DNA from 4 places in the Fictibacillus sp. WQ 8-8 genome. Region 4 is predicted to be linked to each of the others. Evidence: riboswitches for the same ligand, from Rfam matches in the RefSeq annotation. Region 4 holds a riboswitch; each other region holds the start of a gene.

The links. A riboswitch is a leader RNA that binds a small molecule or an ion and turns the genes downstream of it on or off. The one in region 4 is predicted to bind S-adenosylmethionine.
Region 1: it holds a riboswitch for S-adenosylmethionine, as region 4 does, so the genes downstream of both, M1K46_RS18920 (ABC transporter ATP-binding protein) here and M1K46_RS14630 (homoserine dehydrogenase) in region 4, are expected to answer to the same signal.
Region 2: it holds a riboswitch for S-adenosylmethionine, as region 4 does, so the genes downstream of both, M1K46_RS00615 (YezD family protein) here and M1K46_RS14630 (homoserine dehydrogenase) in region 4, are expected to answer to the same signal.
Region 3: it holds a riboswitch for S-adenosylmethionine, as region 4 does, so the genes downstream of both, M1K46_RS18245 (sugar ABC transporter substrate-binding protein) here and M1K46_RS14630 (homoserine dehydrogenase) in region 4, are expected to answer to the same signal.

The regions. Positions count from the first base shown of each region.
Region 1 covers NZ_JAMXKG010000009.1:98,240-106,195, reverse strand. The annotation lists gene M1K46_RS18960 (GNAT family N-acetyltransferase) at 1-130, shown strand, start outside; gene M1K46_RS18955 (winged helix-turn-helix domain-containing protein) at 252-914, opposite strand; gene M1K46_RS18950 (MFS transporter) at 994-2,253, opposite strand; gene M1K46_RS18945 (alpha/beta fold hydrolase) at 2,458-3,318, shown strand; gene M1K46_RS18940 (NUDIX domain-containing protein) at 3,315-3,908, shown strand; partial or broken gene M1K46_RS18935 (DNA-binding response regulator) at 3,996-4,106, shown strand; gene M1K46_RS18930 (hypothetical protein) at 4,201-4,494, opposite strand; gene M1K46_RS18925 (VanW family protein) at 4,597-5,463, opposite strand; SAM riboswitch class I at 5,639-5,746, shown strand; gene M1K46_RS18920 (ABC transporter ATP-binding protein) at 6,044-6,811, shown strand; gene M1K46_RS18915 (ABC transporter permease) at 6,833-7,684, shown strand; gene M1K46_RS18910 (aliphatic sulfonate ABC transporter substrate-binding protein) at 7,719-7,956, shown strand, end outside.
Region 2 covers NZ_JAMXKG010000001.1:118,279-126,234, reverse strand. The annotation lists gene M1K46_RS00625 (hypothetical protein) at 1-685, shown strand, start outside; gene M1K46_RS00620 (sulfite exporter TauE/SafE family protein) at 753-1,655, opposite strand; SAM riboswitch class I at 1,880-1,989, shown strand; gene M1K46_RS00615 (YezD family protein) at 2,121-2,237, shown strand; gene M1K46_RS00610 (phosphoadenylyl-sulfate reductase) at 2,331-3,032, shown strand; gene sat (sulfate adenylyltransferase) at 3,060-4,208, shown strand; gene cysC (adenylyl-sulfate kinase) at 4,220-4,831, shown strand; gene cobA (uroporphyrinogen-III C-methyltransferase) at 4,909-5,691, shown strand; gene M1K46_RS00590 (sirohydrochlorin chelatase) at 5,692-6,438, shown strand; gene M1K46_RS00585 (NAD(P)-binding protein) at 6,441-7,055, shown strand; gene M1K46_RS00580 (NfeD family protein) at 7,307-7,843, shown strand; gene M1K46_RS00575 (flotillin family protein) at 7,860-7,956, shown strand, end outside.
Region 3 covers NZ_JAMXKG010000008.1:168,551-176,506, forward strand. The annotation lists gene M1K46_RS18230 (BBE domain-containing protein) at 82-981, opposite strand; gene M1K46_RS18235 (ABC transporter permease) at 1,431-2,435, opposite strand; gene M1K46_RS18240 (sugar ABC transporter ATP-binding protein) at 2,436-3,935, opposite strand; gene M1K46_RS18245 (sugar ABC transporter substrate-binding protein) at 4,468-5,583, opposite strand; SAM riboswitch class I at 5,715-5,824, opposite strand; gene M1K46_RS18250 (hypothetical protein) at 5,943-6,650, opposite strand; gene cidR (cidABC operon transcriptional activator CidR) at 6,769-7,653, shown strand; gene M1K46_RS18260 (acyl-CoA thioesterase) at 7,880-7,956, shown strand, end outside.
Region 4 covers NZ_JAMXKG010000006.1:85,574-93,529, forward strand. The annotation lists gene M1K46_RS14630 (homoserine dehydrogenase) at 350-1,615, opposite strand; SAM riboswitch class I at 1,726-1,834, opposite strand; SAM riboswitch class I at 1,935-2,044, opposite strand; gene M1K46_RS14635 (undecaprenyldiphospho-muramoylpentapeptide beta-N-acetylglucosaminyltransferase) at 2,170-3,240, shown strand; gene M1K46_RS14640 (HPr family phosphocarrier protein) at 3,470-3,718, opposite strand; gene M1K46_RS14645 (GNAT family N-acetyltransferase) at 3,878-4,345, opposite strand; gene M1K46_RS14650 (hypothetical protein) at 4,446-4,586, opposite strand; gene M1K46_RS14655 (ABC transporter substrate-binding protein) at 4,641-5,651, opposite strand; gene M1K46_RS14660 (ABC transporter permease) at 5,626-6,426, opposite strand; gene M1K46_RS14665 (ABC transporter ATP-binding protein) at 6,401-7,150, opposite strand; gene tenA (thiaminase II) at 7,174-7,860, opposite strand; gene M1K46_RS14675 (acetylornithine deacetylase) at 7,857-7,956, opposite strand, start outside.

The sequences.
Region 1 (7,956 bases), on a different contig from region 4:
ACTGGTATTCACTTTATCTTTGATGATCAGGGATATCCAGTTCAGTCCGTTCCTTACAAGGATGACCATGTTCTATTTGTACAGACGAAACAAGGAGTGGAATGGCCCGGCAACGCAAAACATCCGTTGACCTCCCAGGCTTGATGGCAACTATAAACGGCTTGCTGTGGGATTTATAACGTAAAATAAACGACGTGGTCCGTGCCCTCACAAAAAAAGCTTCCTCCTGCGATATGCGGGAGGCAGCTTTTTTACTTTTCTTCCTCAGTTTCTGTCACAATTCCAAGTTCTTCTGCATCTTCAATTCTATAGCTGATCAATACATATTGATAAGTACCGACTTTGTTGGCTTCTTCTTCGGACAGTATCTTTTTTCCCGGGCGTTCCGGCCAGTCGAACTCTTTTTTATCCTTTTTTCCAAGAGCTTTCATAATGGGAGGAAAGGACTCCTGCCATTCTTTAGCCGTCATGCGGTCGCTCGAGGAATTGATCGTTACATGATAGGGGAGTTCATTCAGTTCAACACCCTGCTTTTTTTCTTCTCTTACCTTCGCAAGAGATCTTTCATACAGCTTTAACGCAGGTTCGATTAATTGATAGGTTAGTGAAAGTGCTACTTCGGGCTGTTCGGCCTGTGCCTGGAGATCACCTCTGTAAAGCACACCTTCCATATTAACGGTTTTATAATACTTCTCCACAAGATTACCGAGCTGCTTTGTTTCTGCCACTTCCAGAAGTTCCGCTTCCTCAAGCTTTTTCACGTGATAATACAGCCTGGAAGGGTGTTCGTTCAGTTCCGACGCGAGCTGTTTTACCGTGATCGGCTGTTCGGATGCAAGGTGAAGAATTCTCAGTCTCCTTGGATCAGAGAAGATTTTCATTAAATCGATCGATTGTGTTTTCCATTGAGCCATGTGACATCCCACCTAAACATTATCTTTATTAAAAAGAATACCACAAATTCAAGGGATAACGAGATGCCCAATTGTATGATTAGTCCATCGTTCGGATCACTTTGCTTCTCCAAAGCACGAGAACCACAAACATGGTAAGGACCACGCTTGAAACCAAAATAATTTTGTCAATCGGAATTCCTCCTGACAGTAAATAGGATACAAGCGCAAATGAGAGTGGGACGAATCCCATAGAAGCTGTAGCCATTAAGCTTTGCACTCTGCCCATCATGTGTTTATCCGTCATCTCCTGAACTAAGGACGGAGAGATAATATTGGAGATGGATAAGCATACACCTGCCATCGATAGAAGCAAAATACCATGCCAGAGAGCGGACATTTGGCTTAAGAAAATATTAAAGACCGAGAGAAGAGCGATTAGAGAAAGGCTGATGACCGGCCGTTTTCTTTTTATGTTCAATGCCCCAGTAAGCAGTGCTCCCACTACCATGCCGCCAGCAAGAGAGCTTTCCAGATAGCTTAACGCCAAGACATCTCCTTTTAAATACTGATCCACCATTAGAGGCAATCCGATATTGAGAGGGCCAACCAAGAACAGATTGACAAAAATTGAAGTGGCCATCGTTATGAGCAGGTAGGGGACGCTTTTGACGTAGACAATGCCTTCCTTTAACTGCTGAAATGTGGATTCTCTTTTTTTTGTTTCTTTTGATTGCTGATCTGGATAGCGGATTTGCGAGATAAGAATGCTGCTGCAGATGAGCAGGATAGAAGTGCAACAGAAAACGCCGCTGAAGGAGCCAAATTTAATGATAAAGCCGGCTATGACCGGGCCAGTTAATAAAGATAGCTGATTGGTGGTCTGCATGAGAGAGTTGGAGCGTACGATATGCTCCTTTTCAACGATGGTGGGAAGCATGGATTGGTTCGCCGGCCAGTAAAAGGCATCAAGTACACCAAAACAAAGAGCAAATATACCGAGGAAAATCAGGTTCATACTGTCGTTCATGATCAAAAGCACTAAGCCAAGTACAAGTAATCCTCTCGTCAGATTGGAAATGAAGATCACATGCGACCGCTTCATCCGGTCAGCGAGAACGCCGCCGATTGACATGAGCAGTACCCGTGGAATGGTGGTGAGCATCATAATAATTCCAAGCTTTGATGGGGCTTCTAGAGCACGTATAACAAACCAGGTCTCTGAAATTAAATAGATAGAGAACGACAGCCCTGTAAAAATACTGGCAATCCATAAAAATAAAAACTGCCGGTTGGCAAAAACCTCTCCAAATGATGCCTTTTTTATAACCTTTGCTTCCTGTGCCAAACTGCTTTCCATATAAAAACTCCTCTCGCAATTGAAATTAATTTATCGTTAAAATTTATTTTAATGGTAAAAATCATTTTAGTGAATTAGAATCGTTCGACAAAAAGTTTACGAGGGGAAAATCCGGTTGCATTGGAAAAGGATATAAAACTCAAATGGAGTATATAGGTAGAGTGTAAGGTCAGGAAATTATAGGATCTGGATGGTGGTCAGCAGATGATACGCTGGGAAACGAAGATGATTTCAACGGAACGCGGAAACTTTGAAGTGTTTAGTAAAGGGCAGGGACCTGCGTTATGTGTGGCCCATCTCTATTCAGAGTTTAATGAGACAGGTGACAGATTTGCTGATACATTTACGGAAACAAACCAAGTATTTCTAGTAAATCTGAGAGAAGCGGGAAGGTCAGAACAAGCGCACGAACCGTATCAGCTCAGTATGATTGAGACGGTGCTCGATCTGGGAGCAGTTAGATTGGAGCTGGGCATTCAGTCTTGGAACGTTGCCGGACATTCTACCGGGGGAATGCTTGGGCTTGTCTATGGCATGCGGCATCCTCAATCCATTGATTCTTTAATCATTGCCGGTTCCGCAGCCAGGGAATATGCCTCCTCATCGCCCTATTGTATCTATCATCAGGAGCACCCACAGTTTGAAAAGATGCAAATGCTGATCGAACGCCTGAAAACGAACCTATCAGAAGAAGAACGCAGCCGCTGCTCCCGGGAGCGGACGAAACTCTCCTTGCATGAGCCAGATCGGTATGATGAATATTTTACAGGGGATGTCCACAAATCGATGTCTGCTGCCCGCATGAACTTTTTTGCACGGGAAATTCTGCTATTTGATATTACGAAACAATTGCACAAGGTTACTGCCAGAACTTTGATGATTTGCGGAGCACATGACGTCCAGTGCCCTCTTCCTTTCTCTAGGGAAATTGCAGAACTAATCCCTAACGCCGAGCTGGAAGTTTTTAATGACAGCAATCATTATCCTTTTTTAGAAGAAGCTGAAAAATTCAGCAGGGTGATCAAAGAATTTCTATTCCATCCTGTCATGAGGCATAAAACATGAGAGCAATAGAGTTTGAAAAGCAGTTTGTGACAGCTGGAATCTTTGTCTTCTATAAAGGGCTTTTCCCGTTTCAGATCGGTCCGACAAGGAAAGGGGATCAGCTAGGAGTCGTCAGGCTGGGTGGGCATCGGGAAGGATATGAAACACCGATCGAGACAGCGGTGCGGGAATTGCATGAAGAATCGGGCATGAATGTAAAAACCATCCATTCCCCAGTGACCTATCATACGCCCAGCTGGAATTATCCTGAAACAAAAGTGAGGGCACAGGATTCACAAGGAATGGCTCCCGTTCTGATTAAAGGTGTAAACGGTGAATATTCTGTCATGTACTTTGGGGAGTCCATGGATAAGCCTGTACCATCTTCTGAAGCGAAAGCGATTGTATTATTGAAACCGGCAGATATTGTGATAATTTGCAGCAGGACGCTGACTTTTGGTGAGTATATAGCCCGCAATGGAATTGTTGTAGAAAGAGAGAAGATGGACCGTAATCTTAATCTGGTGCCCTTTCCGCAGCTTCGTTTTTTATCCAGGCTGTTAAATGATGAATCAGAGTGGCTCAAGGGTCTTTTTAATATGAAAATCTAGCAATAGAATTAGCCCAAAGTGGATTCGAACATTGATTCAAAGAGGTTTTCTATAAGTACCGTTAAACAGTTAGTTGAGGTGCGGTCCATGAGCGATACAATACTGCTGGTCGAAGATGATCTCTCGATACAAGAAACGGTAGAACGTTTTTTAGTAAAAGAAGGATATCAAGTAACAGCTGCAAGTAATGGGGAAGAGGCTTTTCAACTCTAATCCATCACTTGGGCAGCCGTTTGCTTGCTTTTAAGGGAAAATAAAAAAGCCCAGCATTACGCTGAGCTGTAAATTTAAATTATTGAAATAGTCCGGAATGCAGAACTTCATTCGCTGCAGAAACAACATTGAACAAGAAAGCTCCCCACCATACAAGACGGCCTCGGGAAGAAACTTTGCTCCATCTTGCTCCCTTGCCGTGTTCTTTGAAATAAATAAGAGCAGCAAGGGCCGTTATATTAAAGAAGATCATGCTCCAGCGGGCAACAACAAGGTAAGTCGGACTTACTAATCCACCGGCAAGCAGCAATCCATTGATTAAGAACAGCATATAGAAAAACGGAAGACTTTTCATGTCATCACTTCTCTCCAAGATGATCAAATCCTCGTTTATTCTAACACCGCAATTATGAAATTGGAATGGGTTTGCTCAATGGTTAACAATGTTGACACATTTCTTATCCGAGCGGAAGAATCAATGTTTTTTCGAAGGAACATGTATGACATCAGAAGATGAAATCATCACCATCATGCTCCCTCCATAGGTTTTGGCCCGGATCAGGATCGGCTGGTTATAACGGTTCTGAAAACGGAAATCAGGCCCGTACCAGCTTACGGTTGCATCCCTGCCTTTTGGAACATAAGGTACACTTCGGCTGTGTGAAAAACGCTGCACAATATGAAGTCCAGCCCGGTCCACGGCATTAAAAAGAGTAGAGGAGACCTGGCAGATTCCTCCGCCAACTCCCTCTGAAAGCTCTCCACGAACAATAACAGGTGCACGCATGTACCCTTTGTCCGTAGTCCGTCTGCCTACGACCCCGTTAAAGGAAAAGGTCTCTCCAGGAAACACGACTTGATTATCAATCGCTTTTGCGGCAAGTGAAATATTATGGGTCCTGGATGAATGAGAACGGTTAAAATAAGTGACATACTGAGCAAGGTGATTGGTCCTGATATTTCCAAGCAGCTCACTGTCAACCCTGGGGTGGACGGTTAATAGAGGGACTTCAAGTTTATGAGGCCCCTTGCTGAAAAAGCTGGCATAGAATTGCTCTTTAAACGCTTTTTTGTAGAGCATGGAACCATTTTCTCCAGGAGTAATTCCTCCTAAATCATTAATTCTTGCATTAAGGGGCGGACGGTAAACCTGACCTTCCAATTTTGCAGCAAACGACTCGAATTTTTCACCGTCTATGATAGGCGTACCTGGCAGCGGGACCATAAAGTCTTTTCGATCAATAATTGCGATGGTTTGGCCTTGCTGAATCAATGATATACTCTCAGGCGTATAGACAGGCTGTACGGCCAGCAGCATACCGGTTAACAATGAAAGTAACATAACAAAACAACCTCCCAAAAGATAGTATGAGGAAGGACGGCTGGATTTATGTAGTAAGCATTCACGTAAATAAAATTTAGATTTTTCAAAAAAGTTATTGACTTTCCATTGCATACCTGTTTTAATAACTATTAATCCGATGAGGATTATATGAATTAAAAACTCCATAAATTTTTTCTTATTCTGAGAGGTGGAGGGAATTGGCCCTGCGAAACCTCGGCAGCGGACTCTTTAACGAGAGAACTGTGCCAAATCCAACAAGCATCAGCTTGGACGATAAGAGAAGTAGAACGCTATTTAACTTCTTCTTACACGTCCATGAGATGTAAGAGGAAGTTTTTTATTGAGTAAAAAAATATCGTGCAGCTGATTGGTAAACCAAAGGCCGTGTCTCAACATTAGCAGACATGGCCTTTTGGTTTTCTTTTTTTCATAAACTGTTTCCGTTTGAAAGGGGGAATTTTATTCGCTGCAAATGTTCAAAACGTTTCGTCGACCGGACAACCGGAGGCTTTCCTTAAAAAGGAGGGTTCCGGTTGTTTTCTTTTTGCAAAAACGCAGGGAAGAAGGGAGATATGATATGACTTTACTGCAAATTAGTAAACTCAATCGGAGTTTTGAAACAGGAAAAGGCGTGACAAAAGCACTTGAGCAAATAGATCTCGATGTGAATCAAGGAGAATTTATTACAGTGATCGGCCCGAGCGGCTGCGGAAAAAGCACATTATTAAAAATAATTGCTGGATTGGATACAAGGCATGAGGGCTCTGTATTGCTGGATAACCAAAAAGTATCCGGGCCGAGCATTGATAAAGGGTTTATTTTTCAAGAACCCAGGCTGTTTCCCTGGCTGACCGTGGAAAAAAATATCGCGGCCAACTTGCCTGTGAAAGAAAGTGCTACACAAGAAAAAGTTCGCGAGCTGATTAAGCTGGTACGGTTGGAGGACTTTGAAAATGCCTATCCAAAAGAGCTGTCGGGAGGAATGGCACAGCGGGTATCCATCGCAAGAGCCCTGCTTAGAAATCCTAAGATTCTTCTCTTAGATGAACCATTTGGAGCGTTGGATGCCTTTACCCGGTCACATATGCAAAAGGTACTGCTCAATATCTGGCAGAAGAATCGGACGACGATGATATTTGTGACTCACGACATCGATGAGGCCATTTATCTCGCCAGCACTGTAGTGATCATGAATCCCCGGCCAGGCACAGTCAGGGAGGTCATACCGATTGAACTGCCTCATCCACGGAGAAAAACAGATCTTGCTTTCCAGGAAATACGACAGCGGGTATTGAGTGAATTTGAAAAAGTGGAGGAAAGCGAGCGAGCAGCAACCGTCCGATAACGATATAAAGGAGATGAAAAAATGAGCAATCAGACTGGGGTATTAACGAGAACGACTGTAGAACGAAAACAAAGCATCAAGGAAACAGCATCAAAAAAACAGAGGAAAAACCCATTTCTATCCCATTGGGCACGAGGATTGGCATTTCCCGTTTTTATCATCATTATTTGGGAACTGTCAGGTGCTTACGGACTTATTTCTGCCACCTTGCTGCCAAGGCCGAGTGAAATCCTTATCGCATTTAAGGACTTAATCCGTACCGGGGAATTATTCACCCATTTTAAAATCAGCTTGTTCCGGGCACTTACAGGATTTTTAATTGGCGGGGGACTTGGACTTCTGGCCGGGCTGGCAGTTGGTTTCTCGAGCAAAACAGAGCAATCGCTTGATCCTACGTTTCAGATGCTGCGGACTATTCCATCGTTAGCTGTAATTCCTTTATTCATTCTCTGGTTTGGCTTTGGCGAGCTGTCAAAAATATTGCTGATCTCAAAATCTGCGTTCTTTCCGCTTTATGTGAATGCGTTCCTAGGGATACGCGGTGTGGACTCTAAACTGTTTGATGTAGCGAAGGTGCTTGAATTCAGCAAATGGAAACAGATCACAAAACTCATTCTCCCTGCTGCACTACCAAATATTCTGCTCGGTTTACGGCTGTCATTAGGTGCGGCGTGGCTGGCTTTGGTCGCAGCTGAACTGATGGGATCGAGTGAAGGCATCGGATATCTTATCATGGATGCGAGGCAATTTTCTCAAACGTCCATCGTTTTTGTAGGCATTATCATTTTTGCGGTTTTCGGCAAAGCATCAGATTCACTGGTCCGATATTTTGAAAAGCGGCTTCTGAAATGGCGTGACAGCTATATCGGCTGATCAAAATCTTACATAACAGGAGAGGAGAAAACGGATGAAATTAACGAAGAGAAAAATAGCTGCGGGTGTATTAACACTGATTTTATTGCTTAATATGCTTTCCGGCTGCAGTGAGAAAACCACCACCGCGGAGCAGAAAGGGAATGTTACGGTCAACATCGGAGTTCAGGGAAGTACCGGTGTTCTGCCGTATGCACGTGAGAAGAAATATTTTGAAAAAGCGTTTGAGAAAGAAGGCGTAAAAGTAAAATGGAGTGAATTTGAAAGCGGCC
Region 2 (7,956 bases), on a different contig from region 4:
TAAACATGGAGAACATGATGGACATAGTTCTGGTGATTTGGCCAAAAGTGAAGTTAAGCCATCCGTCAGCTACAAGGATGGTGTCATTTCGATTCAGTTAAAAGATCAAAAAGGCAGGCCTTTCGATGAGCTGGAGGTCAATCATGAAAAGCTGATGCACTTCATTCTGGTCAGCGAAGATTTAAAACAATACAATCACCTTCATCCTCAAAAGACCAGTAAAGGCTCGTTTGAAGTAAAGCACAGACTGCAGCCTGGAACCTACAAAGCATTTGTAGACATCAAGCCCAAAAATAAAGCTTATGCCGTTGCCCCGTTGAAAATTGAAGCGGGAAGCCATGGAAATCATACTCACCAGCCAGAATTGAAGGCAGATACCACCTTTTCAAAAACAATTGATGGACACAAGGTATCATTGACGCCAAAAGAATTTAAAGCTGGCCAGCCTGTTACGCTGCAATTTAGCATGGGTGATGCAAAACCTGAACCTTATCTTGGAGCACGTGGCCATGTTGTGGTCTTAGATCATACAGGAGAAAAATATGTCCACGTTCATCCTTCCACTCCTGAAGATACAAAATTTGAGACGGAATTTGAGGAACCTGGACTTTATAAATTGTGGGCGGAGTTTAAGATCAATGGGAAAGTGATCACCTATCCGTTCATTATTGAAGTGAAGAAATAGAAGAATACAATAAAAGCTGACTCATTTGAGTCAGCTTTTATTGGTATAAATTATTGTTTGTGATGTGTCAGTGGAGATTAGTGCTTTCAGTTTGTGGTCCAGCTGAGAAAGAATGTTTTTTATTTTTTCTAATGCTGAAGAAAATTGCCGCCAGCCAAACGACGACCAGCACGGTATAGACCGATTGCAGTGCTGTACCGGAGATTCCAGCGGACTGCAAAAGCGTCCGGGCGTTCGTTACAATAATCAATCCTCCAACAACCACACCTAAAATATGCGAAGGGATAATGCGGACGAGCCATGCTGCGATCGGTGCTGCGATTAATCCTCCCGCCATGAGGGCGATAACCCACATCCAGTTGACCTGCTCCCATCCGAGAGAGATGAGGAAACCGAGTGTAGCAGAAACGGCAACAGCAAATTCGCTCGTATCCACGGAACCGATGACCTTTCTTGTTGTTGTGCCGTTTTTGGCTAACAGGACAGGTGTGGCTACCGGTCCCCAGCCTCCTCCTCCGGTGGCATCCAAGAAGCCAGCAACAAGTCCGAGCGGGATGAGCTGCTTGCGGCTGAACGCTTTTTCATGATCAGCAGGCTTGGTGTTCTTTTTAAATAAAAATCGGTACAGAATAAAGAAACCAAGGAACAGCAGGAAAAAGGAAATATACGGTTTTACTGCGTCGCCAGGAAGATTGGATAAAAAGCAGGCACCGGTAAATGCCCCAATGGATCCCGGAATAATGAGACGAAAGATAATTTTACGGTCAACATTACCGAACCTGATGTGTGATGCACCTGAGGCGGCTGTCGTAACAACCTCTGCAAAGTGAACCGAAGCCGAAGCAACCGCCGGAGCGATTCCAAAGGCCAGCAGCAGGGAAGTCGAAGTCAGTCCGTAAGCCATTCCGAGTGACCCGTCAATCAGTTGTGCAACGAGTCCAATCAGGGCCAGGATGATCAGTTTTTTCATTTTACTCCTCCTAACAAATAAAAGGCCCTTAACAGTAAAGTTAAGAGCCTTCGGTTTTTCCGATCAGCAGTGTATCTCTTTTCGAATTTAGTATCTACTATATTCAATGGAATGAAAGTCTGTCAATAAAATTTTCGGATATTTCAATAAATATTTTTTAATCCGATAAGAATAATAGGGTTTGCGAAAGCATAAATGTGTGTTATTATTTAAAAAAATAAAAAAACTTATCCAGAGCGGTGAAGGGAACTGGCCCGATGAAACCCGGCAACCTGCATTTTTTTGCAAGGTGCTAACTCCAGCAGAATGTTTATTACATTTTGGAAGATAAGGTAATATGTTTACCTCGTCAGTCTTTCCGAAATGGAAAGGTTTTTTTATTGCCATTTTAATTCCTAAAAAAACCTAACAAAACATATTAAACGAGGAGGTTCTGATGTGGTAAACGGTAAAAGCCAGGATGAAATTTTTGAACAGTTAAAAGAAATGCTGAACAGTATCAAGTATGGGTCCATCACGTTAATTGTTCAGGATGGAAAGCTGATTCAGCTGGAAAAAAACGAAAAGGTACGTTTTAAATAAATATTCGCTGACTAGAAAACTAGAGGCGGTTTTAACATAGCAGGATGGCTGCTTATGGTTAAAGCTGCCTTTTTCATTGGAGGGGTGGTTAACATGCTCAAGTTTGACACATGGAAAGAACAGGAGTTTACGTTTCCGGAAGACAGTGAAACGAAGGGGGCACTCGAAGTACTGAAATGGGCGTATGAGCAATATGGAGATGCACTCGTTTATGCGTGCAGCTTCGGAATAGAAGGCAGTGTCCTGGTGGATCTTGTATCCAAGGTCAAACCAGATGCAAGAGTCGTTTTCCTGGATACAGGCCTTCACTTCAAGGAAACGTACGAGGTGATCGAAAAGGCGAAAAAAAGATATCCGGAAATGAAGATTGAGATGAAGAAGCCTTCGCTGTCCTTGTTGGAACAGGCGGAAAAGCATGGCAGCGAGTTATGGAAAAGAGAACCGAACCTCTGCTGTTATATACGAAAGGTAGTCCCTCTTGAGGAAACACTGAACGGAGCACCGGCATGGCTGTCGGGTCTCCGGAGGGAGCAGTCGGCAGGGAGGAGCAATGTTCAGTACATCAATAAGGATGAACGTTTTAAATCCGTGAAAATCTGTCCGCTGATCCATTGGACGTGGAAGGAAATTTGGAGATACGCCTACAAGCAGAATCTGCCCTACAATCCGCTTCACGATCAGGGGTATCCGAGCATCGGCTGCGAGCCGTGCACGCTTCCGGCTGACGGGTCGGGTGATTCCCGCTCAGGACGCTGGTCAGGGCAAGGGAAAACAGAGTGTGGACTTCACGAATAATAAAGTAAAATTACAGGAGGAATTAACATGACATCAATTTTGCCGCATGGAGGAAAGCTGATAAACCGTTATGAACCAAATCTGCCAACAGACCACATTCAAAAGGAAGTGGAACTGGATGCTACATCCTTAAGTGATCTTGAACTGATCGGTGTAGGAGCCTACAGCCCAATTACTGGTTTTCTAAATGAAGAAGACTATCAATCTGTCGTTGATTCTCTACGTCTTGCTGATGGAACGGTTTGGAGCATTCCAATCGTCCTTCCAGTTCATGAAAAACAAGCCAGGACGCTATCAGCAGGAGATCAGGCGAGGCTCGTATTTGAGGGTGTAACGTACGGAGTCATCGAGGTGGAAGACCTTTACCGCCCGGACATTAAGCATGAAGCAGAGCAAGTCTACCAAACGGCAGATACTGCACACCCTGGGGTTAAAAAACTTCTGGAACGCCCTTCTTACTATGTCGGAGGATCAATCACTCTCGTAAAGAGGCCTGAAAAACAGAGGTTTACTGAATATCGTCTGGATCCAGCTGAAACCCGCCAAGTCTTCAGAGACAGGGGATGGAATACAGTTGTAGGTTTCCAGACAAGAAATCCTGTGCATCGAGCACACGAATACATTCAAAAAACAGCCCTTGAAACCGTAGATGGACTGTTCCTGAACCCGCTTGTTGGAGAAACGAAATCCGATGATATTCCCGCTGATGTGAGGATGGAAAGCTATGAAATCCTGCTTGAAAACTATTATCCGCAAGACCGGGTATTCTTGGCCGTATTTCCGGCAGCGATGAGATATGCAGGACCGAGGGAAGCCATTTTTCATGCGATGGTCCGCAAAAACTTCGGATGCACACACTTTATCGTTGGAAGGGATCATGCAGGTGTGGGTAATTATTATGGGACGTATGATGCACAAAAAATCTTTTCCAGGTTTACTCCGGAAGAACTAGGCATTACACTGATGTTCTTTGAACATAGCTTCTATTGTACAAAGTGCGAAGGAATGGCTTCATCGAAAACATGTCCTCACAGCAAAGAGGATCATGTGATTTTGTCAGGCACTAAAGTGAGGGAACTGCTGAGAAATGGAGAGCTTCCGCCAGCCACCTTCAGCCGCAAAGAAGTCGTAGAAGTACTGATCAAAGGTCTGCAAGAAAAAACAGTAACCGCATAAGGAGGAACATGATGAGCCAAATACAGAACATTACATGGCACCAGGCGGCCGTATCAAAGGAAGACAGAAGAACACAAAATGCCCATCATAGTTTCGTAATATGGCTGACAGGGCTATCGGGTTCAGGAAAATCGACTCTTGCCAATGAGGTTGCTAAAGAACTGTTTCGGCGGCAGGTGAAAAACTATGTGCTGGATGGCGACAACATACGCCACGGCTTAAATAATGATCTTGGCTTTTCAGACGAGGACCGGAAAGAAAACATACGCCGGATCGGTGAAGTATCCAAGCTGTTTGTAGACAGCGGAACCGTTGTGCTGACGGCATTTATCTCACCATTTAAGGAAGATCGGGATCAGGCGAGACAGATCTTAGGCAGTGATGAATTCCTTGAAATCTTCGTAAAATGTCCGCTCGAAGAATGTGAAAACCGAGATCCGAAAGGACTTTACCAAAAAGCAAGAAAGGGAGAGATCAAAGCATTCACTGGGATCGATTCCCCATACGAGGAGCCGGAATCTCCAGAATTTACAGTGGATACGAAGGCCTCGACGATTGAGGAATGCACGGCCGAAGTCATCTCTTTTCTTGAAAGCAAGAATCTGATCAAAAGGAAGGAATAATCGTGGCCTATAACAGCAACAGTTTTGAAATCTATGAAAGGGAAACGATACTAAACAGCTGAGGCAGGTGAATGAAATTGAGCAAAGTGTATTTAGTGGGTGCTGGACCGGGGGATGCGGAATTAATCACCATCAAAGGAGCAAGGTGCATTAAGGAAGCTGATGTTATTCTTTATGACCGGCTTGTTAATAAAGATCTGCTGGATTATGCAAAGCCAGGTGCAGATTTGATCTATTGCGGGAAGCTCCCTAATCTTCATACGATGCAGCAAGATACGATCAATCATTTTTTAGTGAAGTATGCCAAAAAAGGAAAAGTTGTCACCCGGTTAAAGGGTGGTGACCCTTTTGTATTCGGCAGGGGCGGTGAAGAAGCGGAAGCTCTAGTTAAAAATCATGTGGAATTTGAAGTGGTTCCAGGTATTACATCTGGAATTGCTGCACCGGCTTATGCTGGTATACCAGTTACTCATAGAGACTATGGAGGCAGCTTTGCTATTGTCACCGGCCACCGGAAAGAAGGAGAGGACGAGAAGCAGAGATGGGAAAGCCTTGCTAAAGGAATTGATACACTTGCAATCTATATGGGTGTTAAGAACCTCCCTTACATCTGTGAAAGTCTCGTAAAATATGGGAAGAGCAAAGAAACACCAGCTGCTTTAATTCAATGGGGAACCTTTGGGGAGCAGCGGACGGTTACAGGCACTCTTGAAACGATTGAAACAGTAGCACGAAATGAAGGGATTCAAAATCCAAGCATGATCATCATTGGAGAGGTAGTCAAACTCCGCGAAAAGATCAGCTGGTTTGAAAAGACGCTAATAGAAAAGGATTCTTCTATTATAAGTGAGGCGTTGTAAATGAAAGCATTACTCCTCATCTGCCACGGCAGCAGAACAAAAGCAGGCACGGAAAAAGCATTGGAATTTGCGAAACGGTGCATGGGAGCCAGCGACTATCCCATTAAGGAAGTTTGTTTTCTGGAACTGTCAGCACCTGATATTTCCAAAGGGATTGAAGCATGTGTCCGTCAAGGAGCAGCCTCCATCTGCGCAATACCGGTTCTTTTATTAACGGCAGCTCATGCAAAAAAGGATATTCCAGAGGAAATAAGGCTGCAGCAAGAACGGTATCCAAATGTAGAGATATCGTACGGGAAACCTTTCGGAGTGCACGATTCTCTCTCACATTTATTATGGGAGCGGATTACAGAGTCTGTTGATACGTATCATAAGAACGCTGTAATCCTTCTCGTTGGAAGAGGAAGCAGTGACCCTGATGTGAAAAGAGATCTCAATGCCATTGCTGCAAATTTACAAAAGAACTATGAGGTGCCGCGGGTTGAAACGTGTTTTTTGACGGCTGCCCAACCTAGCTTTGAAGAGATGCTGAGGCTCTCAGGCTGGGGGTATCAGCAGATCATCGTTGTTCCTTATCTTCTCTTTCCCGGCATCCTGCTCAGCGGGATGAAAAAAGCCATAGCACAACAGCAAAAACAGAGTGATCAAAACTTTATTTTGTGCGAGGCGCTCGGATACCATCCTGTTCTGCAAGACGTTCTCCTCACAAGAATTGAAGAAGCAGAAACGAAAAGTGCGGTTGTGTAGCCATGTATCCGATCATGCTGAATCTTAATTGTAAGCCTGCTGTAGTGATTGGCGGAGGAGCTGTCGCCCATCGCAAGATTTTAGGATTGCTTGAGGCAGGAGCAGCAATAAAGGTGGTTAGTCCTGAGGCTGTTCCGGCGATCCAAAAAATGCAGCATGAACATCTCCTGAAATGGGATAAGAAATCTGTGGAACCAAGTGATTATAAGGACGCATTTATCATTTTTGCAGCGACCGATCAGCCTGAAGTGAATCAGCAGATTGCCGAAAATGCAGGAAACCACCAGCTGGTTAATGTCGTTGATCAGCCGGCACTTGGAAATTTCTCGGTTCCCGCGGTAGCCAGAAGAGGAAAGCTGGTCATGGCTGTTTCAACAGGAGGAGCAAGTCCGATTCTTGCCAAACGGATTAAAAAAGAGCTGCTGGCTGCTTATTCAGAGGATTACGAGGCCTACACTCAGTTTTTATTTCGATGCCGAGAGCGAATTAAAGAATGGGAAGTCTCTTTAGATGAAAAGCAGTCGCTGCTCCATGAGCTGCTGGAAGAACGCTTCATTCATTCAAGAGATGAACAGGAAAATTTCATACGTACTCTAGAACAGAAAGTCTCCTTTTAAGGAGGCTTTTTTTCTTTTTGTAAGATGAATAATAAATAATCTGAATTTAATTTCCAAAATATGAAACTTTTTCATGTTTTATCCGTTTTTATAATTAGAACAACATGAAACTTTGTGGAAGTTCGACAATTTTTACCAATTATTTCAAACGATTTATGCTACGATATTCCCAGATATGGAGAGGGGGAAGGTGAATGGCTGATTACATACTTAGGTGGTTAAAACCTCATTAAGAGAAGGGGGAAGGCGTTATGGATATTATGGGGTATCCGATGGAAACCATCTATTTAACCGGATTAATCGTATTTGGATGCATCACCTTTCTATATGTTTTGGTCAGTGATCTCATCCATGGAGCATTTGAGGTTTTTTCCCACATTCTCAGTCCGACTCTTGTACTTTCTTTTTTTACGATACTGGGTGCATGCGGCTATGTATTGGAAACAATAACATCTGTTAACAGCTGGTTCATCTTAGGTATATCGGCAGGATCGTCTTTAATCCTTGTGTCCTTGCTGAACATTTTTGTCCTGATCCCGCTTGCCTCCGCAGAAGCGTCACTCAATTACGCTGAGGAGGATTTACGGGGGAGAATCGGTAAAGTGATTACTTCCATCCCGTCCGATGGTTTTGGAGAAGTCTTTATTGAGGGGATCAGCGGAAATATTGCCAAGACAGCGATCAGCCTGGATAATGAGCCGATCGGGCAAGGATCCAAGATTTTAATCGTGGATGTGAAAAGCGGCGTCGTTCATGTTATGCCTTATGAACAAACCGCATTATTGTAACTAATGAATTGGAGGAATGGAAATGACACCTATTTTTATCGCTGCGGGAATTGTTTTGTTTGTTGTAGTTGCCCTGATTTCTGTTTTTATTACAAAGTATAAGACCGCAGGGC
Region 3 (7,956 bases), on a different contig from region 4:
TTCCAATATAAACTAATTCGATGTTCCTCGTCTTTACCCTTTATTAAAGAACACAAAAAAATCCAGCACTTTTCTGCTGGATTATGGCCGGGGTGATCCGTTGATTCCCTGAGGAAAGGTGAAGACATTATAGGGATCATATTTTTTATTTACTTTTCTTAATCGCGGTGCTTTCCATCCGAAATACTCTTTTTCATAATGCCTTAAGTGGCTGTATAGAAAGTTGACAAAAGAACCTTTTGTCAGGGATTTTACATAAGGAAATCTTTTCTTCAGCCACTGTGTGTTCTCTTCGGCAAATGCCGGATCGGTCCAGACTGTTTGAATTCCCATAATATAATCAGCTTGCCGATAAAAGAATGCCGTTTCAAAAGGATTGATCTGGCTGGCCCTTCCTCCTAAAGCATATACCGTAATAGCTGCGTAAATTGACCCCTCAGCCCGTTTGCTGATCAGCCCGACAATATTTCGGATCTCTTTTTCACTGTATTTCCTGTACACAAATCTTCCCGTAGATTTAAAACGCTCATACTCTGGATAGGTCGCTTCTACCGCTCTTACCGCCTCTAAAAAGGACAATTGTGTAACGAACAGCTGGATCTCCCCATTGTTTAGCAGCGGTTCCATTACCTCAGCTGCTTCCTCAGGGGGACCGTAGAAAAAGCCGCATCCGTAGATCGCCATCCCTTCCTCCAAAGAGTTATAAATGCTTGCATTAACGGTCATTCTCTCGTCCAAATCCTCCAGCCAATATTGCCAGGCGTTCAGAAAGGTTTCCTGCATTTTTGCATCCGCTTTTGGCGCATAGATTTCGACGAAAGAAACTTTATCTACTTTTTCAGGAAGGGAAAATGTCATGGAAACAACGATACCAAAGTTTCCTCCTCCGGCACCCCGGCAAGCCCAGAACAAATCTCCATTGACGTATTGATTTGCTTTCAATATTCTTCCTGTATAATCCACAAGTTCGAGTTCAATCATGCTGTCACACCCAAGCCCAAAATACCGGCTGGAAAAACTGCCGTGCTTCTTCGTATAAAGGGCTAAAACGGGTAACGACTTCGCCCGTCAGCCCTTTAAGATTGAGTCTTTTCATTTGACTATCCTCTATCCATACATAGTGGAGAAAAAAACTCCCTATCATAACGTATGTTGAGAAAGGACAAACAGTCATTTTTTTTATAAATTTATAAAAACGGGGCTGCCCAGAAAGTCGAAAATTGACCTTCAGGCAGCCCCTTTTTGGCTTGAAAAATCTTCAATGAAAAGTTAATTGAAGTGGAAGATGCGAGACTCCTGCGGGACTAGCGTGACAGGTGAGACTCCCGCCGGTGCTTGCACCAAGAGGCTCACCGCACGCCCCGCGGAAAGCGAGCAGCCTGGAACGGAAATCAACAGCTTACAGACTTCTTGGACAGCCCCTTTCCTGTTTATTTTTTTTGTTTATAATAGGTTAACGCCAGTGCAAATGCGAGAACCGCTCCCTTCACAATGTCCATGGAATAATAAGGAACAGACATCATGACGAGGCCGTTCTGCAGAATACCGATCAATACAGCGCCGATCAGGGTTCCAAAAGCATTGGGTTTGCCTGCACCAAACACCGAAAAACCAATAAAAGCCGCAGCCACAGCATCCATTAAATATGGAGTGCCTGCATTGATTTCAGCAGTCATCACTCTTGATGCCAAAACAATGCCGCCGATCGAAGCAAAAAGAGCGGACAGCAGATAGGCCGCTACCTTATATTTGTTTACCGGGATGCCTGAAAGCCTTGCTGCTTCTTCATTCCCGCCGATGACATACATGTACCGGCCGTGCTTTGTGTAATTGAGAAGAACATGGACGAGAACGACTGCCGCTGCCATGATCACGATGATCCAAGGGACTTGTCCTATTTTCTCGAACGCTGCACTGATCTTGCCCGTCGCAAACGTTCCATCAGGCATGACCATGTTTTGCGAGATGGTCGCCCCTTTCGTGTACGTGAGTGCAATCCCCTGGATGATAAACATGGTGGCAAGCGTCAGGAGCATATCCGGTATTTTCACTTTAACAATCATCACGGAGTTAATGATGCCTACAATCAGAGCGGCAGCGAGGGCGGAAAGAATCGCTACTACCGTGTTCTGGGAGAACCAGACAAACATTGAGATCGCAATGGCATTCGAAAGAGAGGCCACAGATCCGACAGAAAGGTCAAATCCGTTGACGGACAGTGATATCGTAATGCCGATCGCAATGATGGTAACGATGGAGATCGACCGTAAAATGTTCATCAGGTTATGTCCCTGCACAAAGGATGGATTGGCCGCAGTGAACACACCAATTAAGACCAGAATGGTTAAGATCGTTCCATATTTATAAAAAAAGTCGAACAGCTCAAATTTCTTTTTTGGAGAAACTTGGGCCGGTATTGGTTTTGAAAGCTCCATCTACCTTCCTCCTGTTGAATAGAATAATAGCTCTTCTTCCGTCGCTGCTGAGGTTTCGAGCTCTTTCACACTGCGTCCGTCATACAGCACGTAAAGACGGTTCGTGATACCTAAGATCTCTGTAAACTCTGAGGACGCATAAAGGATGGCTTTGCCCCGTTTTGCCAGCGCGGAGATCAGTTCAAAAATGTCCTTCTTAGCACCTACATCTACACCCTTCGTCGGCTCATCAAAAATATAAACATCGGCATCTGCGATGAGCCATTTGCCGATCGCAATCTTTTGCTGATTTCCCCCGGAAAGATTTTGAACCTTCGTTTTCTCAGATGGCGTCTTAATGCCTAAGGTTTGAATGATTTCAACAGCCTTTTGTTTTTCCGCCCGGCGATCCAGAAAACTTAGTACCTTGGAGAACTGTCCAAGATTGGCGGCTGTTAGATTAGCAGCAACCGATTCCGCGACCAGAATCCCCTCTTTTCTCCGTTCTTCCGGAACGAGAGCCAGGCCATGCTTTACCGCCTGATGCGGGTTTTTCAGCTTCAGTTTCTTCCCCTTGAGAAGAACAGCGCCTGCTGTAATTTTTGTACAGCCGAACAGGATTTTGCACAGCTCTGTTTTTCCTGCTCCTACAAGTCCCGCGATTCCGATAATTTCACCAGCACGGACCGTTAAGTTCAAATCCTTGATCTTCTCGGCGTCAGAAAGCCCTTTTACCTCAAGAACAGTTTCTCCCACTTTTCCGTTCAAGGCAGGAAACTGCTCATCCAGCGCCTTGCCGAGCATCTGCTCGATGATCCGGTTGATTGAAGTTTCCGAAATAGATTCTTTTATGACTAACTCACCGTTCCTCATCACCGTAATGTCATCACAGATTTCAAAGATTTCCGGCAGCCGGTGAGAAATGAATATGATGCCTACATTTTTAGACTTCAGGTTTCTGACAATCCGGAACAGTTCGTTTGTTTCTGAATGGCTTAACGGCGCAGTCGGTTCATCCAAAATTAGAAAACGGCACTGTGCTGAAACCGCTCGGGCGATGAGAACCATCTGCTTTTGAGCAAGTGTAAGCTCACTGACCAGCTTTTTGGAAGAGACGTTGATGTTCATCTCTTCTAAAATTTGCGATGCCTTCTTATGCAGCTGTTTCCATCTTACAAGCTGCTTTTTACTCATCTCGTTGACCAGATCATGCAGCAGAATATTTTCACCAACGGTTAAATACGGGATCAGCGCGGTGTCAACCTCTTGATGGACGATTTGAATTCCTTCGTCCAGGGCATCTCTCGGCGAAGTGATGGCCGCTTTTTTTCCGTCCAAATGAATCTCGCCCGTGTAATGATTGTAGGCTCCCGACAGAATCTTCATAAGGGTCGATTTCCCAGCCCCGTTCGCTCCGATCAGCGCATGAACCCGGCTGGTTTCACTGGCAAAGCTCACACGATTCAACGCTTTTACACCCGGAAACTCAATACTTATATCCTTCATCTCCAACAGAGCCATCTGCTTCTCCCCTTCCCTCAAAGCAAACACTCTCTTAACTTTAGGCTGTTTTCGCAATCTTTATTGCTCTTGGGAGGAGTTGATTTCCGTTCCAGGCTGCTCGCTTTCCGTGGGGCGTGCGCTGAACCCCTCGGCTCAAGCACCTTCGGGTTTCACCTGTCACGCTAGTCCCACAGGAGTCTCGCACCTTACACTCCAATCAACCTGTCGATGAAGAATCAATACAAAAACCATCACAAAGCAACAATCTTTTAGAAAAGAGCCTAACTTTAAAAAGAGAGTGTGCGTTTTCATTTTGCATAAATAAAACTGCATTTTGATTAGCTTTCTTACATACATCACATACTGATGTGTGCAAGAGACCCTCAAATCTTTTACTTTACATTCATGGAATGGGACTGCTGGTGTAGTATGAGCCAGCAATTGTAAAATTGAATAGCCGAAAATTGAACTCAAGAAAGAGCTCACTTTTTCTTGTGCGGTTCAATTTATTAGGCTATTCAAGTCCCATTCTTCTTCCTGAGAGTTTCAGTTATTTTTGGTAATGATCCTTAAGTGTCTTCATCCAATCTTCCTCAAACGCATCAGACTGGCCCCAGCCTTTAATTTCCTTGGACAGGTTGACCATGTTCACACCCTCGTTTGATTTTTGAAGATCCTTTTGTGAAACGAGAGAAGCTTTCAAATCATATTTTTGTGGTGTTTTTTCACCCGCAAGCTTTTTAGCAAGAATTCTCATATCCACTGCCCCAATTAGCTTAGGATCAACAGCAGCCGTGTACTTCCAAGGACTTTCTTTTTGCTGGATTTCTTGAAGGTCTGCATTGGAGACGTCAATTCCGTAAATTTTGATTTCGTTGCGTCCCGCTTCTTTAATCGCACGTGCAGCCCCGATCGCAAAGGCATCCCATGTGGCAAAAATGGCATCAATCTCGCCTTTTTTATGTTTGTTCAGCATGGCCGTCACCGCATTTTGCGTCTGGACCGACGTATCTGCAGAAGCAACGCCAAAGCGTTCTACTTCCTTGATTCCCGGGTTATTCTTCAATGTTTCTTTATAGACGGCGTTGCGTCGCACCATCGGCGGGAACCCGTCTACCCAAAGATAAACGATGTTGGCCTTCCCTTTGTTCTCTTTAACGAGCTGATCGAGAGCCAGCTTGGCAAGGGCTTCATCGTCCTGAGACGTAAGTGTGACACCGCCTACTTTCGCGAGGTTCGGATTGGAATCAAACGTCACCACGTTCTTTCCTTTTTCCCGAAGCTTCTTAATATCGTTTATGGTAGCCGCATCATCACCGTGAGAGATGATAAAACCGTCGTAATTCTCATCAGCCGCCTGGGCAATCGCATCATGGAACTTGGCGGTATCACCGTTTGCTGTGTAGGTATCAACGGTAAAACCAAGTGCCTCTCCTTCCGCTTTAGCACCTGCTAAAAATTGGGCTGTATGATCATCACCGCCGATTTTACGGATAACCTTGATTCGGGCTCCCTGCCCTTTGGCAAACCGCTTCGGTACGTTATCGAACGAAACCTTTTCATGTTTGCCAGCTGATGAAGCGGTATTGCTTTCGGATGAACAGCCCGTTAATAAAAGTGATAAAGCCACCGCGGAGATTGCCGCGCTTTTAATGAATCGTTTCATTTCCCCAACTCCCTTTTTTGTATATCTCTCTTCTCAAGGGGGCACGGAACCAGCGAAATAAGCCCCACCACGTAAAAAAACCTCTCTGGAAAAAGAGAGGTTTCATCGCATATGTATAACGGATTCGTCCTCTCTTATCTCTCAAAACAGACATGCTGTTTTGCTGGAATTAGCACCAATTCCATTACGGAACGGTTGCTGGGCGTCATAGGGCCAGTCCCTCTGCCACTCTTGATAAGAGAATGAATATTTAATTTTTAGAAAATATAGTTATTACTTTAATCTGCGAAAGGGAGAAAGTCAATGGTTTTTTTATCATATAAAAAACCTCTCCACAACGAGAGGTTAATCCACCAGGCTTATCCTCGGATATCCCCGCCAAAGATCACAACGTTCTGCACCTCCGCACCAAACTCCCGGCCATTCCACTTCAGGGTAGTCTGGACATAGCCAAGGCGGTCAGCGTTATATCGGCCGGCGATGTTTTGGTAAGCCAGCAGTTCATACACGCCATTTCGGTCAAAGTCCACCGGGTAAAGACCGCTTAAAGATGAGACAAATCCTTGTATGGGAGCCTTTAATTTTCCATTCGGGTAGTAAATCTCAGACAAGTATTCCTTGTCCTTCGTACTCAAATCGATGATAAATTTTTGCTTCAGGTTGTAGCTGTTCACCTGTGCTTTATATTGGTCCAGATAAAAAACCCTGTACTTCCATTGGTCACTGAATACACCAGAGTCAAAAAGCGGCCCGAACTGCCCTCCTCTGTAGGAAAATACATAGGCGGTGATCATGCCTCCGCTGCCTCCTGTATCCATGACCACCATGATGTCTTCTACCTTGTCACCTGTAAAATCACCGAGAAAAAGGGTTGGATTGTATCCTGAATTTTCTTTAATAGGGATCTGCGTGTACTGGTTGGTCCTGCCGTCCTGAACGACGGCCGCAATGTTCACCCAGTATGGACTATCCGCTGTTTTTTCAGCAGTAAGATACACCGTATCCAGCGAACCGTCTCCGATGACATTCCCTCTTTTCATATCGACTACCTGCCGCTGTCTGTACATGTCGCATCCCTGCCTTCCCCAGTTTCAATAAAACAGTATATGCACCTAAGCCCTGTTTTGGTTTTTATTCAGATCTCGTGATACACTACAAAAAAAGACCGGACAAGCAGGTGCATTCGTGGATATTAAACAATTACAGTATTTTATTGAAGTGGCAAAATATAACAGCTTTACACGGGCGGCTGATGCCCTTTTCATCACCCAGCCAACCATCAGCAAAATGATCAAGAATCTGGAGGATGAGCTTGGGGTTGTCCTTTTTGACCGCTCACGAAAGGGACTGACACTTACGGATGCCGGACAGACCATATTTGACCAGGCCAAGCTGGTCGATAAAGCATTCAACAACCTGGAGATGGAGCTGGACAACCTGCTCGGATTAAAAAAAGGGCATATTCGGATTGGGCTTCCTCCGATTTTTGATCCCCGTCTTTTTCCAAAATTGATCGGCAGTTTTCATGACAGATATCCCCACATTACCTTCGAGCTTATGGAAGACGGATCAAAAAAAATCGAAGAAGAAGTGGCCAGCCTTCAACTGGATATCGGGGTTGTCGTGCTCCCGACAAACACCGATATGTTTCAGTATTTTGCTTTTATGGAAGAGGACTTGCGGCTCATCATCCATCCTGACCATCCGCTTGCTGTCCGGGACGAAATAAATTTAGCTGAGCTAAGAGAGGAATCATTTATCCTTTTTAACAAAGATTTCGTCCTCCATGACCGCATCATCTCCTCCTGCAATCAGGCTGGCTTCAGTCCGCACATTACGTCAGAAAGCTCACAATGGTCCTTTATCGAGGAGATGGTCGTGTGTAAATTAGGGGTCTCCCTGCTGCCCGAGAGCATCTGCCGGCATCTGACGGATGAAGTGCGTGCGATTAAAGTCGTCAATCCTTCCATCAGCTGGCATCTCGCCCTGATTTGGAACAAAGATCAGTATTTATCTTTTGCCGCGAAAGAGTGGCTCAGCTACGCAAAAGAACAATTATCAGAAGAGTAAATAACGGGGCGGTTCTCTTTGGAGAGCCGCCTTTTGCATTTAATCATCTATGCCTTTTCTGTATATCTGAAAGCATTTACATAGATTTCGTCTATGTAAATGATGAAAAATAACAATTTTACTTCCTTTTCTTGGAGGCGTACACTAGGAAACTGTAAGAGGGAAACGCAAAAACGATAATGCGTCCCAATATAAAAAGATGTAACGATGAGAAAGGGAGATTGTTTTGGAAGCTAAAAAAACGAGCGAAAGCCGCATTATAAATACAGATCAGGTCTTATCTTGTGACTTGAATAACTACAA
Region 4 (7,956 bases):
CTCCATACAGCTGTCCCCTGACTTATGGAAGCTGTAAAAAGCATAAAAAAATACGCCCAAAGAGCGCGGCATCGTTCGTTGCACAAAATACGTACACGAAAATGATAATGTTGTATGCTGACCGCTGTTCTTAACTATTGGTGGCCGCAAAAAGACATCTAGAATACAACCGCTTCAAGCACGGCCTTTTTGCTCCAACTATCCAATTCGCTTAGTTAAGAACGTGAACACTCATCCACACAACTCCCTTCCTTTTGTTACTTCCATCATATGTAAAACCCTTTCCTTTGTCAACATGATGGGTAAAAAAATCCGCAGAGAGCCGACTCTCCACGGATATTCCTGTCTTCTATTCTGCCACCGGCACCTTTTCTTTCTCTGCCCCCTTGCCGCTTTTTGACAGACGGACCGGATAGATGCTGTTCACTGGAATAAACTCATCCTCCTGTTCTAGAGGGAGCGGTCCTTCATAAAGCAGGGCAGCAAGGGAAGTATGCTGAAAACGAAGAGAAGTCCGGTCTAAAATGATTCCATGCCTTTCAATTGCTGAAACCCTTTCCTTTGTAAAATCAATTTTTTCACCGACGAGAAGGTAGGTATTCACCTCTTGTTCTTGTTTCTTAGGGCAGAGTTCTGATACAGCCGGTTTGTTTCTATATACTTCCCTAGTTTCATAGATCGATAATAAGTCTTCCACAATGGCACTTGCTGTTGCTTCTGCACCAGCTCCCGGCCCTTGCAAGGTCAAACAGCCGAGAAGGTCTGTCTGAATACGGACGGCATTGTCCACGCCTTCCACACCATACAGCGGATGATCGCTATCCACAAATACAGGCTGTACCTGGAGATCAAGTCTATCGTTTAAAAGAACGAGATGCTTCAGCCGAAGCCCCAGCTGCTCAGCCAGTTGAATCTCCTCAAGAAGCACATTTCCAATCCCCTCCACCTGCACTTCTTCCCAGGATGGCTGCACGCCATAAATCCATTTGCTCAGCACCATCGCTTTGTAAAATGCGTCCAAGCCTTCGATGTCATTTGTCGGATCCGGCTCTGCATATCCTTTTTTCTGTGCCAGTTCCAGCGCTTCTTCAAACGAGGAACCTGTCGTTCTCATGTACGAAAGAATGAAGTTGGACGTTCCATTTAAAATGGCTTCTACATGCTGAATCCGATTGATTCTTAAAAGCTCCCTCAATGTTCTCAAAATCGGTATTCCTCCGCCTACGCTCGCTTCATAGACAAAACGGACACCCTTTGCGGCAGCACGCTCTGTTAATTCTTCTCCATGCCGGGCAATCAAATCTTTATTCGCAGAAATCACATGGCATCCCGCTTCAAGTGATTGTATGATGTAAGACCGTGCAGGCTCGATTCCGCCAATCGCCTCAATGACCACATCAGGCACTTCTTCCCCGATCGCCTTCTCGAATTCGGACGTCAACGGTACCCCCTTTACGAAAGGCCTTGCTTTGGAAGAATCCTTAATCAAAATACTGGACAGCTTCAGACGATGACCCAGCAATTCTTCTAAAGCACCTTTTCTATCCATGATGGATGTATATACGCCGGATCCTACAGTCCCCAGCCCCAGCAGTGCTATTTTTAATTCTTTCAACATAATCACTCCTTCTGCAAAAGTAAATTTTTTATTAGTGGATGAATGGTATCTGTATGATGGCAAAAGAAAAAACCTCTTTCTAAAGAAGAGGTCTGCAGTCCGGCCTCCTCTTATCATCCAGGGTTCTTTCCTGCAGGTAGTAGCACCTTTTCAAGTAGAATACTTGAAGGTTGCCGGGCTTCATCGGGCCTTTCCCTCCGCCGCTCTGGATAAGAGTATTATCATGAGATTGAAACATGTTATGTAGCACTTTATTTTTTTAGTACAAAAAACCCCCTTATCACGAAGATAAGAGAGCTGTATGGTTCCGATCCGTCTCTTATCTCCCAAAGTTTTACCTTTGAAGGATTTAGCACCTTTTCAAGTAGAATACTTGAAGGTTGCCGGGCTTCATTGGGCCTTTCCCTCCGCCGCTCTTGATAAGCTTCATTAAATTAGTCTTACTCTATCACGGCAGACAGGAGAGCGTCAACCATTATTCAGATATTTCTGGAATCATTGCAGATTATTTTTGGTATGATAGAAACACATAAATAAAAGGGGTGGAAGGTTTGGGCAAGAAAATCGTATTCACAGGGGGAGGTTCCACCGGGCACGTTTCTGTTAACCTGGCTCTGATTCCTTTGTTCTTAAAAGAAGGCTGGGAAGTCAGCTATATCGGTTCAAAAGGAGGAATTGAACGGCAACTGACAGAAACCATCGAAGGCGTCCGCTATTACAGCATCTCTACTGGTAAACTAAGGCGCTATTTTGACTGGAACAATTTTAAAGATCCGTTCCGTGTCATGCAAGGAGCATTTGAAGCATTTCGGCTCATCAAGACCATAAAACCAGACGTGGTCTTTTCAAAGGGTGGTTTCGTATCCGTTCCCGTAATCCTCGGCAGCCGGATGAACAAGGTGCCAATTGTGACCCATGAATCCGATCTTAGTCCAGGGCTTGCAAACCGTCTTTCACTCCCCTTCGCTAACAAAGTGTGTACAACGTTCCCCGAAACCACTGATCATCTTCCAAGGGAAAAAACGGTATACGCGGGTGCTGTTATCCGTAAGGAGCTGCATGAAGGGATCGCAGTCAAGGGGAGAGCTTTCTGTGGTTTGACTCCTGGTAAACCGATCATCTTGATCATGGGAGGAAGTCTCGGATCAAAAAAAATAAATGAGGCCGTAAGATTAAGCCTTGACGCTCTGCTTCCCCGCTTTCAAATCATTCATCTTTGCGGAAAAGGCCAGAAGGATTCTTCCATTCTGAAAAAAGGCTACATCCAGTTCGAATATGTATCGGATGAGCTCGCAGATATCCTTGCAGCAACGGATTTTGTCATTTCAAGAGCAGGCTCTAATTCTATCTTTGAGTTTTTGTCACTGAGAAAGCCAATGCTTCTCATTCCACTCTCAAAAGAAGCAAGCCGCGGAGATCAAATTGAAAATGCCCGATCATTTGAAAAACAAGGCTATTGCGAAGTTCTGTTTGAAGAAGACCTGACTGCTGAATCCCTTATGCAAGGCATTGAGCAGCTTTATTCGAATCAGGAAGCCTATATCAGCAGAATGGAAGAAAGCCAGCTTAGTAATGCGTTAGACCATCTGTTTTCCATCATTAAAGAAGAAGCAAAAGGATGACTTTCCCCATTCCTCCTCTGAGATGGGGGAAAGCTAGGAGAGGAAAAAGCAATAGATAAGCTTGGCCCAAATAATGCGGTGCAAGCTTTTTATTGTGCGTCGGGACAGAAAGCTGAAATGAATGTGTCAAATCGCTGAAATAAGGATTTATGTTCAAATTCGGCTTAATTATTTTCAACAAATCCTAAATATGTTCAAAAATCATAGTTCGCCCGATTATTTCTTATGGTTATATTTTCCCAGCGCAGATCTGTCTCAGACCTTCCAATGCGTGCTGTTTATCCATGCCCTGGGCAGATATGCAGCATAGCCCCGCAATACCGCGAAGCTTGCTCATACTAAGCATGCTTTTAGCGTTCATCTGGCAGTTATCAAGTTCAAAATAGATCTGGCACTCTTCATATTCGTTCGCCTTAAGAACGAGCTTGTTAATTGTCGCAGAATTCATTTTTTCCTGCAAAAAGCAATATGTCTTCATTACCTTCCACTCCTATTCTTTTTCCCTGCCATTTTAATGCACTATCATTAAGCACATGTTAAGCTGGTTTAGCTTTTATGCACACCAATGAGGATATGCGTGCACACTCGCCTTTATGTGAGTAAGAATGAATTTAGGAAAAAGGACTTGATTAGCGGTTTAAAGAGATTTTTCAAGAATATGAAGAAACTTTCCCTCGCTTTCCTTTACTTCTATTTCTGCAAAACCCATTCTGAACCAAAAAGAAAGCGCAGGGATATTCCCGCTAAGTACACCGAGACGCAAGTATTGTTTGTTATTTTTCTTTATCTCTTCTTCGCATGCTAGATAGATTTCCTTTGCGATCCCCTGTCTGTGGAAAGTGCTGTGTACCATTAAAAATCCAAGCCACGGTTTATGGTCCTTCGGATTGTTCAGAATGTACTCAACGATCGCAGCGTTGTTGCCATCCGCTTTAATCAAATAGCGTTGTCTCGGGGATCCTTCCAATCCCTTTAACTCTTCCGTCACCTCTTCAAATGTCACTTCGCCACGACCGTAAAACAGCTTATTGTAAAACGGATTGGTGTTCATGATCTCCAGTTCGTCCATAGTTTTGTCAGGACCGCTCTTCTCCCATGTCAGCACAACGTCTTCCCCCTTTTATCTGAATCCATCATAACCTGTATACTATCGTTCTTTCTAGATAAGAAAAAGCGCACCCCTTGATTAGAGTACGCCCTCCTTGCTATTTATTCTCTTTGATATTTTTTGCTTCAGCTATGTCTCCCTGATTGGCAATCGGATCAGCAAACGTTCCTTTTGGAATATCAGCTTTTCCTTTTCGCTGTTCAGCGTTTTGCTTGCGGATTTTTTCACTGTTAGCCATAACGGCACCTCCTCTTTGGTTATTACCGTAACCATTTTCGAGGAGTCTATTCTTCTATTGCTCAAAATTAATATAAGCGTTCCGTGGATCTTCCTTCTTTTTAATCATATCGGTTTCATAGAGCCAATCCGAAACCTTTTTCCATGAACGCTTGTCCTGATAGCCAAAAGGCTTCTTTCCGCTGTCCATTAAAGGCAGCAGGATCTGCAGGCTTTTCTTTTCTACGTTTTGATCCAGCGGGAATTCTTTGTTTTCATGCTTAAATAAGACATTCAGTGCCTGGTCCGGATAATCGTGTACATCCTTTTGGCCTTTTTCCAGCGCATTCCAAAACTTCTGGTAAAGCTTTCGGTTCTTTTTCAGTCCATCTTCACTGGAAACAAGAACGAGCTCATAATAATCAGGAACACCGTACTTTACAGGATCAATGGACCGTACAGGATGGCCCTCTTTATTCAAGAGAATCTGTTCATGGTTAATATACCCTCCAGATATTCCATCGACTTTGTGAGCCGCCATCGCGGGGATGATATCCCAGCCGACATCTGTCATCTTCACTTTTTCAGGATTGCCTCCATCATGTTTCACCATTGTTTTGACCATCGCTTCATTGATGGGAATAGAAGGATAGCCTACATTCTTCCCTTCCAGATCTTTGGGTGAACGAATCGAACTGTTTTTAGGAACCATCAAATGGTTTAATGGATGCCTGACCAGCGCTCCCAAGGAAACAACAGGAATATCTTCTGACCTGGAAAGAACGACCTGAGGCTGGTACGTTAATGCAAGATTGGTCCTGCCGGCAGCCACCAGTTTTAACGGATCGTTCGTTTCTGCTGGCATCTTCACATCAACCTGGATGCCTTCTTTCTTAAAATATCCTTTTTTGATGGCGTCATAAATGCCGGCATGTACTGCATTCGGATACCAATCGAGCATGATGCTGACTTTTTTAAGATCCCCTTTTCCTCCTTGATTGGCTGTGTCCCCTGAGGAACAAGCACTTAAAAGGAGAAGCAGGCTCCCAAAGAAGAGCCAGCTACTTCGTTTTATCCATTTGTTCATGTTGTACATCCTCTCTGTTAGCTTTCCATTTAAACATTTGTTTTTCTGCGAGTGCAGCTGCTCCGAACAAACACATCCCGAGCAATGACAATAGAAAAATGGCAGAAAATACTCCTTCTGCATTTAGGCTTCCCGACATTCTTCTGGAATAATAGCCAAGCCCCTCGCTGGCACCAAGCCATTCGCCGATCGTCGCTCCTACTACTGAAAATACAGCGGCGAGTTTTATCCCTGAAAAGAAAGCCGGAAGCGCCATTGGCAGCTGCACCTTTTTGAAGACCTGCCATCTCCGTGCTCCCATGGAACGCAGAAGATCCACATAATCTCGGTCATGATGGTTCAAACCATCATACGTGCTGACGACGATGGGAAAGAAGGCAATCAGTACGGTAACCGCCACTTTGCTCCAGATGCTGTAGCCGAACCAAAGGACAAAGATCGGAGACAGTGCAATGATCGGTATCGTCTGGGAAATCAAGACCGCAGGATAGACCATTTTCTGTACAGATTTGAAAAAAAACATGGCAACAGCAAGCGAAACACCTGCAATGGCTGCGATCAAAAAACCGAGGATGGCTTCCTTGAATGTCGCCCATGTATGTCCTAGAAGAACCTCTTTGTTTTCAAAGAGCGAAACGAGGATACCTGTAGGGGCCGGCAAAATAAACGAAGGCACCCTGTCTGTCCTCACAAGCCATTCCCATAGTACGAGCAAGACGGCGGCAGCAGCCAAAAATAAATAATAGTCTTTAAAAAATCGTTTCATGCTGTTCATTTGTAATTCTGCTCTCCAATTTATTGATTAATCCCACCATCTCATTCGTTAATACTCTATTTCTCGGCCTCGGAAGCCGAATCATCACCTCTTCTGTTTCGCCAGATGGATGCAGCAAGATGATTCGGTCACTTAAAAAAACCGCTTCATGAAGATCATGTGTAACCAAAAGAATGGTTTTGTTTAAATCCTTCCATAGGGAAGAAATCCATTCGTGCATTTCCTTTTTAGTCATCGCATCTAAAGCACCGAATGGTTCATCAAGAAGAAGTACTTCTTTTCCAGTCAGCAGGGTGCGGAGAAAGGCTATTCTTTGGCGCATCCCCCCTGAAAGTTCATGCGGATAAGCATTCCGGTAATTCCACAGTCCTACTTTTTTCAGCCATGAATCCCCCTCTTCTACTTTCTGTCCTTTCTGGTTCTGAATCTCAGGAGCAAGAAGAAGATTTTCCATGACCGTACGCCAAGGCAGAAGCAAATCCTTTTGAGGCATGTATCCCGCCGCTCCAGGATAGACTGGCTTCTCATGTACGATAATCTCTCCCTGATCAGGTTTCTCCAGTCCACAGGCAAGCTTGAGCAGGGTACTTTTTCCGGTTCCACTCTTGCCGATGATCGATACAAATTCTCCGGGCGCTGCTGCAAAATTGATGTTCTTGAGAAGCGGGAGGGCTTGTTTTTGCTCCGTAAAAGAATAAGATACATTCTTAAAGATTATTGACATAAAAACTCTCCTTCAAAAGGTGATTACACCGGCCATCCATGACCGTAATACACCATATCCCAAAACATGAATTCAAAGCGCGATGTGGTCAGGAAATGCTCCTCTAGCACCGCCAATTCCTGTTCTGTCATATCTTTCGCCAACTTGTTCAGTTCAACAATCAGCCACTGTGCAAGTGCACCGAACTCTTCTGATGCATACATCTCAATCCATCGGGTATACGGATGCTCTGCGAGGCTTCCCGCTTCCCTCTTTAATAGCGTTCCGATCTCGTGGTAGCTCCACATGCACGGCAGCAGGCATGTGATTAACTCAGCAAGTGTTCCCTGCTGGGAGGCGTTCATCATATAGCGAGTGTACGCAAGGTTAATTGGAGAAGCTTGCTCAGCCTCCAGTTCCTCGGGCTCGATGCCGATTTCATGGCAGTACTCACGGTGAAGATCCATTTCTGTATTCAATGTTTCATGAAGCAGGCTTGAAAACCAGCTCATCGTCTCTGTATCCTTGGATTTTATCGTCCCTAACGCAAAGAGCTTTGCATAATCCTTTAAAAACACATAATCCTGTTTCATGTAATAAGCAAAGCGCTCTTTAGGCAAGGAACCATCTTTAATACCCTGAACGAACGGATGAAGATGAGTATGCTTCCAGATTGGTTCCACGTTTCTGTGTAATCTATCTGTAAATCGTTCTTCCTTTAACTTTGTCATGGTTTATTGCTCCTTTCTGTATTGCACCACTTTGCAATAAATCCGGCGAGAACCTTTGAATGCTCCAGCAACTGTTTAAGCCTCACCTTTTCATTG